Regions from separate parts of the Glutamicibacter sp. FR1 genome, predicted to be linked through region 1. Evidence: predicted binding sites of a transcription regulator. Region 1 holds the regulator's gene; the other holds the start of a gene.

Region 1 (7,289 bases):
GGGTTAACGATCGTAAGGGAGTATTCACAATCGTTGAATCCGTCAATACGCAGGACTTCATGGACCTGCCGGGTTTTACGGCCAACCACAGTGTCGGTGAAGAGACTTACTCGGACGCGTCAGCGCGCAACTTACGAAAGCAGGAATCCCTATGGGAGCTTCCCCTATGATTTGGGGCATCACGATTGTCGTGGTTCTCGCCTTACTGGCCTTCGATTATTTCTTCCACATCCGCAAGGCCCACGTTCCATCCCTGCGTGAAGCAGCGATCTGGTCCAGCATCTATGTCGGCTTGGCCCTCATATTCGGTGTGCTGGTGCTCATCTTCGGCGGCATCGACATGGGCGCCGAATACTTCGCCGGCTACATCACCGAAAAGGCCCTGTCCGTCGACAACCTGTTCGTCTTCCTGATCATCATCGCCAGTTTCAGGGTCCCCCGCGAAGACCAGCAGAAAGTGCTGCTCTTCGGCATCGTCTTCTCGCTGATCGCCCGCACCGCGTTCATCTTTGTCGGCGCGGCGCTGATCAACCAGTTCGCCTGGGTCTTCTACCTGTTCGGCCTGATCCTGCTGCTCACCGCAGGCAACCTGCTGAAGAAGGACGACGAATCCGACGAGGCCAACAACTTCATCATCCGCTTGGCCAAGAAGCTGTTCCACACCACCGACAAGTACGACGGCGACAAGCTGTTCACCATGATCGACGGCAAGAAGGTCCTGACCCCGATGCTGCTGGTCATGGTGGCCATCGGCGGAACCGACATCCTCTTCGCCCTGGATTCCATCCCAGCGATCTTCGGACTCACCCAGAACGTCTACATCGTGTTCACCGCTACCGCGTTCTCGCTCATGGGCCTGCGCCAGCTCTACTTCCTGCTTGATGGATTGTTGGACCGCTTGATCTACCTGTCCTATGGCTTAGCAGCGATCCTGGCGTTCATCGGCGTGAAGCTGATCCTGCACGCGCTGCACGAGAACAACCTGCCATTCATCAATGACGGCGAGCACGTGATGGTCATCGAAATCAGCACCGGGCTGTCGCTGAGCGTGATCATCGGCGTCCTCGTGCTGACCATTCTCGCTTCGCTGTTCAGCAAGGCTGGCAAGGCCCAAACCGCCATCAGCAACCTTCGCCGCCATGCCAGCAGCTACAACGACCTGAGCTACACCTCGGATCCAAACGAACGCGAACGCATCTACCGCGCCCTGGTGGAAGAAGAAGCGTATGTGAAGACCATGGAGAAGAAATACCGCGACAAGGCCAAGGACGTGGAAAAGATCCGCGTCGAGGTCGCCGAGGCGCACCGCCAGCACGATGAGTACCTGAAGAGCTGATCCGATTCAGGCTTAAAGGGCATGGCTGCCAACTCATTGGAGTTGGCAGCCATGGCTGTTTTGGTGCTGCTTAGCGGCGCACGTCGCCAATGAAATTATCCGAAGGTACGATGACCTTGCCCAGGGGCATCAGGGACACCGGAATCATCTTCAGGTTGGCGATGCCCAGCGGGATGCCGATAATCGATACGAACATCGGGATCGCGGTCAGCAGATGCCCGATGGCAATCCAGATGCCGGCAAAAATGATCCAGATGATGTTGCCCAGGGTGGAGAACGCGCCGACCGGTCCGTTGTCGACTACGGTGCGGCCGAAGGGCCACAGCGCATAACCGGCAATGCGGAACGAGGCGATGCCGAAGGGAATGGTCACGATCAGCACGCAGCAAATGATGCCTGCCAGCACGTAACCCAGGGCCAGCCACAGGCCGCCGAACAGCAGCCAAATAATGTTGAGAATACCGCGCACTAAATCAGTCATGGCTACATTCTCCTTCTTTTGCCTCTCATGCTCCATCGGGGATCACCCCGAATTCCCGCTAGGGGTGTCCAATCCCCCACCGTTCGGCAAGCATCGGTGCAGGTTGCTCGGCTAGGATTAATCATCATGAGCGAATCGAGCGAGCAGCAGCGTCCACCCCATGGCTCCGCCCCCAGGAACCCAGACCTTTTCCGTGCCGAGCCGGTGTCCTTCGTGCGTCGCGGCAACCGCCTGCAAGGCCGCCGCGCCAGCGCGTGGGAGCGCAATGCCGAGCAGTACGTCATCGAGCCTCCTCGCAAGATTGCCGACACCTCGGTAGCTGATGACTTCCAGCTCGATCCGGCCCAGGCCTTTGGCCGCACCGCGCCGCTGATCGTGGAGATCGGCACCGGTTTGGGCGAGTGCATCGCCAACGCCGCCAAGGATGATCCGGAGCGCAACTACCTGGCAGTTGAGGTCTACCGTCCGGGGCTGGCCCAGCTGATGCTGAAGGTCGAATCCTTCGGCATCAGCAACGTCCGCGCCGTTCAGGCCAACGCTCCAGAAGTTCTGGACGTCATGCTTGATGAAAACAGCGCCGACGAGATCTGGATCTTCTTCTCCGACCCATGGCACAAGCCGCGCCACCACAAGCGCCGTCTGATCAAGGCTTCGTTCTTGGACAAGGTCTCGCGCGTGCTCAAGCCAGGTGGAACCCTGCGTTTGGCCACGGACTGGTCCAACTACGCAGAGCAGATGCGTGAAGTGCTCAATGCCCACCCAGACTTCGAAAACCAGCATCCAGGGAATCTGGCCGGCGAAGAAAGCAACCTGACCAAGGTCCGCCGCGATGGAATGGAAGGCTTCGACCCGGAGCCGGAATTCGTCGATGGGCAAGGTGGCTGGGCGCCGCGTTTCGAACGCCGCATTCTCACCAGCTTCGAGGGCAAGGCCTTGAAGGCCGGCCGCTTGGTCTTCGACTTGGCCTACACCCGCATCGGCTAACCGCCGTAATGAAACCTTAGTCAGGGCCATGGAATTCTAGAATGGATTCCATGGCCCTTTCTGCTGCGCAAAATCTTCCCCATGCCCAAGCCCCGACGATGGAATATGCCGGGGTCCGCTTGGAACAGCTCTCTTTGGAGCATGCGCCAGATCTGGTGGCCCTTGCCGAGCAGGGCCAGTTGGATGACGCGTGGTTTGCCAGCACGCCTACGGCCCAGGCAATGGCAGAAAATATTGAGCACCGTTTGGCTTTGCAGCAGGCCAGTAAAATGGCGCCTTTTGCCATTATTGATCTGGCTACCGGCAGGGCCGTAGGTGCCACGACGTTTTTGAATATCGACGCGGCCAATCACCGCGTGGAAATCGGATCAACGTTCCTGGCCATATCCGCCCAGGGCACCGGGATCAATCCCGCAGCGAAATATCTGCTGCTGCAGCGAGCCTTCGAGCAGCTGGAGTGCTATTCGGTGGCGTTCTGCACGCATTGGCATAATGCCGCATCACGGGCGGCAATTACCCGGTTGGGTGCCAAGCAGGATGGCGTCTTGCGCAATCACAAATATGATCCGGTCACCGGCACCTTGCGCGATACCGTGCTCTTCTCGATACTCCCCCACGAATGGCCTGCCGTGCGCACCCAGTTGAACGCGCGCCTAGCGCGCCACGGCCGCATCTAGCGTCCGATGGCCCGGCGGGCGGCGAAGAACGTGTAAGGCTGCTCGCGGCGTTCGGGCCTCATGCCCCGAGCCAGCGAAACCACGTCTCCGCCAGAGGTTCCGGCGGCGAAAATGCGCGATTGGCCCTGGCGTACTGCGCTGAGTTCCTGGCGCAGTCCATTGACTTCGGATTGCAGGAACGCAACTTGGTCCTGCAGATCCAGGATCCGCTTGATGCCTTCCAGCGAGACGCCTTCCTTGCTCAGCGACTGCACCTGGCGCAACAGCGATACGTCGTGCTGCGAGTAGCGGCGTTGCTTCCCGCTTTGGCGGCTCGGCGAGACCAAGCCGATGCGGTCATACTGGCGCAGCGTCTGCGGATGCATGTCTGCAAGTTGGGCGGCGACGGAAATGACGAAGACAGGTCGCAGGTACTCCCCGTTCACGTTGCTTCTACCACCTTTCTGCAAGGAGCCCGGGTTCGGGCCCTTTTGTTTGTGAGTCTATCTTCCCCGCCCAGCCAATTCGATGGCCGGTCAGGGAAAACAGCCTATTGAGCCTAGAGCTTGGCCTTGGCGGCCAAGTCCACTCGTGGATCCTCGCCCTCGGTGGCTGCGGCGAATTCCTCTACGGCCTTCTTTGCAGCATCCGACAGGTTCTGCGGGATCGCGATGTCCAAGACGATCAGCAAATCGCCGGCGGCCTTGGAAGTTGTCACTCCGCGGCCTTTCAAGCGCAAGGTTCGTCCGGAGTTGGATCCGGCTGGCACCTTCACCGCGACGGATTCCCCGTCCAAGGTCGGCACATGGATCTTTGCTCCGAGTACCGCTTCGTCGAAGGTCACCGGCACGTGGATGCGGATGTTGTTCTCTTCGCGCTTGAAGAACGGGTGCTCAGTGACTTTGACCTTGACCAGCAGGTCACCGTTGCCGGCGGCCCCTGGCTGGCCCTTGCCGCGCACGCGCACCGACTGGCCGTCCTTGATACCCGCAGGAATGCGCACGTCAATGACTTCGCCGTTCTGCTCGCGCAGGCCGATAGTGGTGCCCTTGATGGATCCGGCAAAGGAAATCGTGGTGCTGGCCGTGCGGTCAGCACCCTTGCGCGGTGGGGCGCTCTGTCCGAAGCCGCCACCGCCAAAGCCGCCGCCCCCGCCGAACAGGTCGGAGAAGTCCGGCTGTCCGCCGCGGCCCCGCGGGCCACTCCCCCCGCCTCCGAAGAGGTTGGAGAAGATGTCCTCGAAACCGGCCTGTCCTCCCGGGGCACCGCCTGGTCCCCCGGCCGAGAAGCGAGCTCCGCCGCCCATGGCGCGGATTGCGTCGTACTGCTCGCGTTCTTCCTTATCCGAAAGCACCGAGTTGGCTTCCGAGATGTCCTTGAATTTCTTTTCAGCGGCCGCATCACCCTGATTGGTGTCGGGGTGGTACTGGCGCGCAAGCTTGCGGTACGCCTTCTTGATGTCCGCCTCACTGGCGTCCTTGGAGACGCCCAGAATGGCGTAAAAGTCTTTTTCGATCCAGTCCTGACTTGCCATCAGGGCCCCATCCTTTCAATGCCAATTCGAAACTGCCCACTGACGAAGTATCGGCAGTGGGCAGTTTCAATTGATTATTCGTGGCTATTCGCCGGTTGCTACCAGCACCTGGGCCGCACGCAGGATGGTGGTTCCCTTGCGGTAACCGGTGCGAAGCACCTGTCCCACGTGGTCAGCTGGAATCTCCGGAACAGCCTGGCGAAGCAGCGCTTCGTGGACGTTCGGGTCGAATTCGACGCCGGCCTCGTTGATACGCTCCAAGCCATGCTGAGCCAGCACGGAGTCAAGCTTGTTGGCGATCGATGCGAACGGGCCATCGGTGAGGTCACCGTGGGCTCGGGCTGCATCGATGTCATCAAGAATCGGAAGCAGTGTGTTGAGCACGGACTGCACGGCGTTTTCACGCGCTACAGCTCGGTCGCGCTCCACACGCTTGCGGTAGTTGACGTATTCAGCCTGCAGACGCAGCAAGTCGTTGCGCAGTTCGGCTTCCACCGCACCGGCCTCTACTGGCTGCTCTGCTTCGGCGTCAGCGCCAGCAGCAGCTTCGTTCAGGATCGCCTCGGCCTGACCCAGGGCGTCAGCGGTTGGCTGCTCGTTAGCTGCCTCTGGCTGGTTCTCCGACTGCTCGTCGAAGTTCTCGTTCTGGTCCTGTGCCTCGGACATATTCCCTAACTCCCTACTTCTTGTCAGCTTCGTCTTCGTCGATTACCTCGGCGTCGACGATATCTTCATCAGCATTTGGAGCCTGCTCGCCCTCAGGTGCAGCAGCGCCCTCAGCCTGGGTGTTGGCGTAGATTGCCTCGCCCAGCTTGGTCTGCGAAGCCTGCAGCTTCTCGAACGCGTCCTTGACCTCGTCGTCGTTGTCCTGCTTCTCAAGAGCAGCCTTCAGTGCGTCAACGTCGGCCTGAACCTCGGTCTTGACCTCTTCTGGCAGCTTGTCTTCGTTGTCCTTGATCAGCTTGTCCACCGAGTAGGCTGCCTGCTCGGCAGCGTTGCGGGTCTCAGCAGCTTCGCGGCGTGCCTTGTCCTCTTCGGCGTGTGCTTCAGCTTCCTGAACCATGCGCTCGATGTCTTCCTTGGACAGCGAGGAGCCACCAGTGATGGTCATCGACTGCTCGGTGCCGGTGCCCTTGTCCTTAGCGGATACGTGCACGATACCGTTGGCGTCGATGTCGAAGGTGACCTCGACCTGTGGGATGCCGCGAGGAGCCGGTGCGATACCGGTCAGCTCGAAGGTACCCAGAGCCTTGTTGTCACGGGTGAACTCGCGCTCGCCCTGGAAGACCTGGATGGAAACCGAAGGCTGGTTGTCTTCAGCGGTGGTGAAGGTTTCCGAACGCTTGGTCGGGATCGCGGTGTTGCGCTCGATCAGCTTGGTCATCACGCCGCCCTTGGTTTCAATACCCAGGGACAGTGGGGTGACGTCGATGAGCAGAACGTCCTTGCGCTCGCCCTTCAGTACACCTGCCTGCAGTGCTGCGCCAACAGCTACAACCTCATCAGGGTTCACGCCCTTGTTAGCTTCCTTGCCGGCCAGGTCCTTGACCAGTTCAGCAACGGCTGGCATACGGGTCGAACCGCCAACCAGGATCACGTGAGCGATGTCGGCAACCTTGACGCCTGCTTCTGCAATAACGTCGTTGAATGGCTTGCGGGTGCGCTCCAGCAGGTCCTTGGTCAGGTCCTGGAACTTGGCACGCGAGAGGTGCTCGTCCAGGTGCACTGGGCCTTCCGGCGTCACCGAAAGGTACTGCAGGGAGATGTTGGTGCTGGTAGCCGAGGACAGTTCCTTCTTGGCCTGCTCAGCGGATTCCTTCAGGCGCTGCAGGGCAATCTTGTCCTTGGACAGGTCTGCGCCCTTAGCCTTGGCCTGAGCCAGCAGCCAATCTACGATGCGCTGATCCCAGTCGTCGCCGCCCAGGCGGTTGTCGCCTGCGGTGGAACGGACCTGGATGGTCGAGAAGCCGTCTTCATCCTTGCCAACTTCCAGCAGGGAAACGTCGAAAGTACCGCCGCCGAGGTCGAAGACCAAGATGAGTTCGTCTTCGTTGCCCTTTTCCAGGCCGTAAGCCAGTGCAGCTGCGGTTGGCTCGTTGACGATGCGCAGCACGTTCAGGCCAGCGATCTCGCCGGCTTCCTTGGTAGCCTGGCGCTCAGCGTCGTTGAAGTAAGCAGGAACGGTGATCACAGCGTCGGTGACCTTTTCGCCCAAGTACGACTCAGCGTCGTTCTTCAGCTTCATCAGGGTACGAGCCGAGATTTCCTGTGCGGTGTACTTCTTGCCATCGATGTCGA
Region 2 (7,289 bases), 1.1 Mb from region 1:
GCACATTGAACACGTCCGGGTGGGCCTTCTCGATTTCATCGAGCAGGACGACCGAGTACGGGTTGCGGCGGATCTTCTCGGTGAGCTGGCCGGGCTCGTCGTGGCCAACGTAGCCCGGAGGCGCACCGATCAGGCGTGCCACGGTGTGCTTCTCCCCGTATTCGCTCATGTCGATGCGCACCAGCGAATCAGCCGAGCCGAACAGGTTTGCGGCCAGGGCCTTGGCCAGTTCGGTCTTGCCAACGCCGGTTGGGCCCAGGAACAGGAACGAGCCGATCGGCCGGCCGGCCGGGGACATGCCGGTGCGGTTTCGGCGTACGGCGCGTGCCACAGCGGCAACGGCATCGTGCTGGCCGATGACCGAGGCATGCAGCGAATCTTCCAGCGATGCCAGCCGCGCCTTGTCGTCGCCCGAGATGCGCGAGGTGGGAATGCCGGTGGAGCGGGAGATCACTTGCGAAATCTGCATTTCGTCCACCACACGGGTCACTTCGGCATCGCCGGATTCCTCGGCGGCCTTGATCCGCGCGGTCATTTCCGCGATGTGGTCGCGCCATGCGCCAGCTTCCTCGAAACGCTCCTCGCCGATGGCGCGCGACTTCTCGCGTTCGGCATCCACCAATTCGGCGCGCAAGGACTGAACGTCCTCGGCATCTCCAGCGGCGATGGAGCGGCGGGCGCCGGCGATGTCGATCAGGTCGATAGCCTTGTCCGGAAGCTGCCGGTCGCTCAGGTAGCGGGCAGAGAGCGTCACTGCGGCCTTGAGCGCTTCGGGGGTGTACTGCACCTGGTGGTGCTCCTCGTAGGATTCGCGCAGCCCTTCCAAGATGGCCAACGCGGTTTCCTCCGAGGGCTCGGCGACAGTGACCTTGCCGAAGCGCCGTGCCAGCGCGCTGTCCTTCTCCACCTTGCGGAACTCATCCAGCGTGGTGGCGCCGATCATGTGCAACTCGCCGCGCGCCAGGCGCGGCTTGAGGATATTCGCGGCATCCATGTTTCCGGACTCGCCGGAACCAGCACCGACCAGCAGGTGCATCTCATCGATGAACAGCAGCACCTGGCCTTCGGCAGCGGCTACTTCGTCGAGCAGGCCGGTCAGTCGCTGTTCGAAATCGCCGCGGTAGCGGGTGCCGGCGAGCATGCCCGGAAGGTCCACCGAGATCAGGGCCGCATTGCGCAGCTGCGCTGGAACCTCGTCGTCGATGATGGCTCGGGCCAGGCCTTCGGCAATGGCGGTCTTGCCCACGCCGGCCTCGCCGATCAGCACTGGGTTGTTCTTAGTGCGGCGGGCCAGGATCTCGATTACCTGGTCCAGTTCCTCTTTGCGGCCGATCACCGGATCGATCTGGCCGTCTGCTGCCAGCAAGGTCAGATCGGTTCCGTAGCGTTCGAGCATGGACACGTCGGACTCGGCATCGTTCTGGTTCTGGGCATCATTGCTGCCCCGCTGGGCCTGCTCCATGGCAGCTTGCTGCAGCGACTGTCCGGTGACGCCATGCTGGGCCAAGAGCTGGCTGACCGGCGATTCCGGATTGAAGACGAAGGCCAGGAAAAGGTGATCCGGGTCGATGTAGGTCGAGCCGTAGTTGCGGGCAACCTGATAGGCGTCAAAGAGGCTGCGCTGGGCTGCCGACGAGAGGCGGGACGGCTTCTCGTCCCGCTCCTGTGCCTTGGGCATGCGTGCGATGGCGTCGGCACTCAAAGCCTCGATGTCGATTCCCATGGCGGTCAGGTGCTCGCCAACTGGTTCGGTGCGCAGCAGAGCCATCAGCAGATGCAGCGAATCGATCTCGTCATGGCCGTGCTCTTGGGAAATCGCTGCCGCGGTGGCTACCGCTTCGTGGGTACGGGCAGAGAGCAGTCGCGTGATGTCGATGGGGCGCGCAGCTTGAGCTCGCGACGACAGGAACCGAGAGAGGAATTCCTCAAACGAGCCATCTGACGGTGCGCCGAAGAATGCTGGCAAGTGAGCCTCCTAATAGAAACTTGAGCGGTCTATGCTCATGTTCAACGCATACGGCGCGCAAATATTCCCGGACCAAGCGGGCGAGGTGCCAAAGTCGTTGACCTCACACAAATAGCAGGCAGCCAGCGGCTAGTCCTTCGGGATTTCGATGAGACCCATGCGGGCGGCGGCAACCAATGCCTGGACCCTGTCGCGAACATCCAGCTTAACGAAAATCTTGGCCATGTGGGTTTTAACTGTTGTCTCGGAAATAGCCAGAGTTCTTGAAATCTCGGTGTTGTTTAGCCCTCGGGCCAAGAGCTTTAAAATTTCGAATTCCCGATTGGTGATTCCCAGGTCGTAAGCAAGGTCTTGAATGTCCTGGGAATTGTCGCGGTAAGCCTCGCGAACGGCAGAAACGAGATCGGAAGAAACCGACGGGGAAATGGCTGCCGTTCCTTGATGAACGGCATGAACCGCGCGGATAATTTCATCCGGTTCAGAATCCTTGACCAAGTACCCACTGGCCCCAGCGGTCAGAACAGGAACCAGATACTCATCCGAAGAAAAGGCTGTAATAGCAAGCACTGATGGGCTGTCTTCAACGGATTTGATGGCTTTAGTAGCACTAACTCCATCCATAATTGGCATCTGCAAATCCATGAGCACAACGTCTATTTGATGGTCCTTGCAATACTCAACGGCGGCCCGCCCATTTTCAACAGAATTAACCGTTACAATTCCGCTATCTGTTGCTAGGATTGTGCCCAACGCATGACGAATAAGGGGTTCATCATCGACGATAAGAACCTTGATCTTTTCCATTTGATTCCTTTGATCGATGGCGAAGTCCCTGCAACGTCCTGCTCACCTGAAAGTATATAAGCAGACGTGATGGGAGTTTGTTATGAAAGGTCTTAAAATGCTGGCAATCGCCGCATTGGCACTGTCGCCTGTAGCAGTGGTTGCTGCTCCGGCCTCCGCTGCTCCGGCATCGGCCATTAACGGCGGTTCGGTTGCCACGCCTGCTGGTTGGGGCACGGATTTTGCTGATTGGTTCTGCCGGAACTATGGAGTGGCCTGCCCCTAAGGCATCGCCATTTGACTTGACTGACATCGCCGTGAATCATTCGGCATATGAATGAACGACTCAAAGGCACCCTGGCCAGGCTTTTCGCTGGCCGGGGTGTCATTGTCTGGGTAGGGATCGTAGTGCTGCTGGCCGTGTCCAGCAGCGAGGTCATCACCCTACTGCAAGATGGCCTGGCAGATTCGACGGACCGTTCCGTTCGAGGCACCCTGGTGGGCCTTGGGCTCTGCGTCATCCTCTTCCTAGGACTGCGCTGGACCGCTGCCTCTCTGGGCCTGTTCGTTGCCGTGGCATTCTTCTTCCTGGCTGATGGCGTGATGTTCTTCTGGGCCATCGTGTCCTTCATGGCGTTTTCAGCATTGGCGGCCACTGCTTCGGCGCGCAGCATCCGCGCCGCCTACTTGACCCTCTGCCTGGCGTGGGCCGTGCAATTCGCCTTCCAAGCGCATAACGACGCTGTGCTTCTGATCGCGATTGTGCCCTTGGCAGCCATGGCCTATGTCGTGACGCGAAGCATCTACTTGCTGCGAGAGAAGAATGCCGTTGCGCAACAGCAAATGCAAACCGTCGAAGAGCAGACTCGTCTTGCTGTCGACCGGGAGCGAAAGAATATCGCACGCGACCTGCACGACATTGTCGCGCATGACATTACGGTAGTGGCCATGCAGTCGAAAGCTGCGAAATTCGCCAACGATGGGCAGAAGGCTCTCGAAGCGCTCGATATCATCGCCAAGCTGAGTACTGAAACCTTGCATGACCTGCGCCTAATGCTCAATGTCCTGAGGGCTGACGGAACCATGGCTGATCCATTGTCACGCAGCAATGACAAGCCGGCTGCTACAACTGTTTATGCGCTTCAGGGTGTAGAACTTTTTGTCCAAAGGCTAAAGGATGCAAAATTCAAGGTGAGCTCCACCACGGATGAGAAAATTTCCGAATTGCCTCGTTCTGCCCAGGCTGCGATTTATCGGGTCATGCAAGAAGGTACAACGAATGTGATAAAGCACGGGGCTTTAGGCGCGAAGTGCACTTTCAACCTCACGGTCGTCGGAGCTGAAGCTGTTCTGGAAATTACTAATCAGATGGAGAATTCAGGCAAAAAGTCGACTGGGCTGCCGGAGGGCGGGACAGGGCTGATTGGCATGGGTGACAGGATGCGGGCATTCGGTGGAAAGTTTGCAACCAGTTCCGACAATGGCGTTTGGGCGCTGCGCGCAAGTATCCCATTCTGACTCCTGCCCTCCTACTAAAGTATGATTTCGGAATTTTGCAGGACGCGATAAGTTAGACATGTATCGGTGAAGACCGATCACCGAGAAGGTACTCGGTGGTGTTTTGCGAGTGGCATCACTGAGGATCCAAGGGTGATTAAAAGGTACGTTGCATTGCGTAAACGGACTGATCTTTCATCGGCGCTGTGCCCCCATCGCACGCCGCTGTCTGTCAGTAATGCAACGTACCTTTTATAACTTAACTCCAGCCCACAGTTCTGTGCGCTGACTCACATCTTGGCTTGGAATTGGCTTGAATGACGAGGCGTTGTGCCTAGGGAGAGAACTTCCCGTCTTGAAAGCGAGTGCGCATGAGCGTCCAGGCAGAAACCAACCTTTATGAATCGATGGCTATCGGCCAGGCAGCCGCAGATCAGCTTTTCTTCGAAGCCCGCAGTGCCAATTCGTTCAGTGATGAACCGGTGACCGACGACGTGCTGGACGCAATCTATGAGGCTATGAAAATGGGCCCGACCATGATGAACAATCAGCCGTTGCGCATCACCTGGATCAAGAGTCCTGAAGCGCGTCAGGCAGTAGCGAGCACCATGCCCGGAAGCAATGCCGCGAAGGCGCTTTCGGCACCTGCCTTGGCTGTCCTATCTTTCGATACCGAGTGGCACGAGGAATTCGCGAATTTCTTCCCCCATGCTCCGGAACGCAAGGAGATGTTCCAGGACGCTGGAGTCCGCACCGCAGTGGGTAGCAATAATGCGTGGCTGCAGGCTGGCTACTTCATCATGGCCGTCCGCGCAGTTGGTCTGGCAGCTGGCCCGATGGGAGGCTTTGACAGCAACGCGGTAGATGCCGCGATTAACGCAGACAACAACCACAAGTCCTTCCTGATCGTCAATGTTGGCAAGCCGGGCGAGAACCCATGGTTTGATCGCCTGCCACGGCACGATGCCGAGTTGGCGACGCGCAGCATCTGATCGATGCTTCAACGATGAAGGTGCGGGAACGTGATCGTTCCCGCACCTTCATCGTTTTTTGGAGCCCTAAGCCTGAGGGTCCGGTGCTTCTTCAGTGCCCTTCAATACGTGATCCGAAACCTTGGCCAGCGCGCGTTCCAGCGAAGAACGCAAGACAACGGGAACCGTGATCTCGTCGTTGATCTCGACAAGGCCTTCGCGTTCGAAAACCCGCAGCAGCGACTCGACCTGAGGGACCACCTCTTCGAGGCTGGCAATCAGGTGATGCTGCTCGGCGGGCAGGTCTTCTTCGGTTGGAACTTGCAACGCAAACTCGGCACGCGGCGGGGTTGATGATGCGGCATTGCTCAATACGCCGGCTACCATCTCGGCGATCTGCGCCTTGCCCGGCTCCTCCAAGGTGTTGATCAGGATATGCGAATAGAGAACCTCGGCAATCAGCTCCTTGACCAGGCGTGCGCCTTGCCCGCTGGATGCCAGCAGTGCATCGCTGAGCGACTCCGTGGGGGTCGCGTTCGGTGCCTCGTAGCGCAGCATGGCCGTGCCGATCAAGGCATCCCAATATGCCGACAGGCGTGGAACGTCGGCCAGCGATGAAACAATCGTGCCGTCTTCCGGCTCCCACTGGGAATCCTCTGGAATGCCGGCTGACTCATCTACCTTGACGAATAAGCCAAGTGCGCCGGCTGCATCCTGCAGCGTCTCGCCGGTGAGCACTCCAGCAGGGGTCGTTGGCTTGCCTTCGCCAACCCAGTCGATCAATTCGCGAGCCGCAAAAACAAAAGGCATCGCTTCGAGGCTGCCGTTGGCCTCATCATCTTCGAGGTAAGGGGCCACAACTGGCGAATCCCCGGCCATGCGGGAGAGGAATTCGAAGGTCTGCTTGAACTCATCCACGCTTCCGCCGAAATTAGCGGTCGTGCCCAGGAAGGTCAGGTAATGCTTGAGGATCGCAGCGCTGGCTTCCGAAACTTCCTTGCCCAGCGAGGTCAGGTGGCCGAGCTGCTCGCCCAGAATCGTCGGATCCAGGGTTTTGACGTCAACGCTTTTGCGCAGCTGGGCATGAACGGTCAGCAGGGTGGTCAGGCCTTCCAATGCTGCACGGGTCTCGCTGGCTGATTGGCCCTCTTCATGGAAGTGGCGGAAGAGCGAGGACTTGAATGGCTGAAGGGCTTGGCGCACTTCCGACTCGAAAGGCACGTTGCTGGCGCCGGTACGGCGGGCTGGGTGGCCCTGGGCAGGCTTCTTCTTTGCTGGTTTACGTGAGGCCATAAGTGTGGTGCGGTTCCTTAGAAATGGCTGATCGTCAGGGTTGGTCATTCGCTTGCCTCCAGTCTACGCAGGACGTGATTCGACAGAAGTTCCAGATGGGCATTGGTGACGCGGTCAATGGGGAAAGTTGTCATTCGCGGCCAAGACTTTGTTGGAAGTTCGGTATAAGCCGGAATTTTCCGCAAAAAGAGCGAACCTGGCGCCACTGTGGTGGCGCTCACCGTGGAATCGTCAGCACGCGTTGATTTTCCCTGGGGATCGCGCGACAGTGAACAAATGCGGGCTCGTGTGGAGAGCCCGTCGAAATGCTAGGAGAGTGGATCATGGCTGGAGGAAACGTGCCAGATCATGTCGTTGTTGTAGGCGCCGGCTTTGTTGGACTGTCGACCGCATGGTATCTGCAGGAAGCGGGCATTAAAGTCACCGTTGTGGACCGTGGCGGAGTCGCATCCGGATCCTCTTGGGGCAATGCCGGCTGGTTGACCCCGGCCCTGACCCTGCCTATTGCCGAGCCGTCGATTTTCAAGAACGGCCTGAAGATGATGCTTGATCCTGCATCGCCGCTCTACATCCCGCTGAAAGCCGATGCCAAACTGCTGCGCTTCCTCATCGGCTTCGCATGGCACTCGACCCCGAAGAAGTGGGAAGAAGCCATGCGGGTCTTCTCGGAAATCGGTGCAACCGGTCTGGATGCCTTTGACGAAATCGCGCAGTCGACCACAGCAGGACCTGGCGTGCAGGAGCTGACTAAGCCCGCTGATCCATTCTTGACCGGTTTC

What was found. The regulator HspR, encoded in region 1, represses chaperone genes until heat shock. The targets are predictions, from matches to a motif close to AAGTTGAGTCNNNNNGACTCAACTT.
Region 2: a site for HspR is predicted at 1,984-2,008, ahead of ACLQ8T_RS01695 (ATP-dependent Clp protease ATP-binding subunit). Genes of this name have one in related genera too.

Annotation. Positions count from the first base shown of each region.
Region 1 is NZ_CP178602.1:2,598,343-2,605,631, forward strand. Features, by position in the region: gene ACLQ8T_RS12540 (TerC family protein) at 152-1,336, shown strand; gene ACLQ8T_RS12545 (YccF domain-containing protein) at 1,407-1,817, opposite strand; gene trmB (tRNA (guanosine(46)-N7)-methyltransferase TrmB) at 1,944-2,801, shown strand; gene ACLQ8T_RS12555 (GNAT family N-acetyltransferase) at 2,852-3,478, shown strand; gene ACLQ8T_RS12560 (heat shock protein transcriptional repressor HspR) at 3,475-3,903, opposite strand; gene ACLQ8T_RS12565 (DnaJ C-terminal domain-containing protein) at 4,017-4,991, opposite strand; gene ACLQ8T_RS12570 (nucleotide exchange factor GrpE) at 5,076-5,657, opposite strand; gene dnaK (molecular chaperone DnaK) at 5,671-7,289, opposite strand, start outside.
Region 2 is NZ_CP178602.1:335,909-343,197, forward strand. Features, by position in the region: gene ACLQ8T_RS01695 (ATP-dependent Clp protease ATP-binding subunit) at 1-1,966, opposite strand, end outside; gene ACLQ8T_RS01700 (response regulator) at 2,096-2,770, opposite strand; gene ACLQ8T_RS01705 (sensor histidine kinase) at 3,083-4,267, shown strand; gene ACLQ8T_RS01710 (malonic semialdehyde reductase) at 4,618-5,238, shown strand; gene ACLQ8T_RS01715 (hypothetical protein) at 5,305-6,510, opposite strand; gene ACLQ8T_RS01720 (NAD(P)/FAD-dependent oxidoreductase) at 6,834-7,289, shown strand, end outside.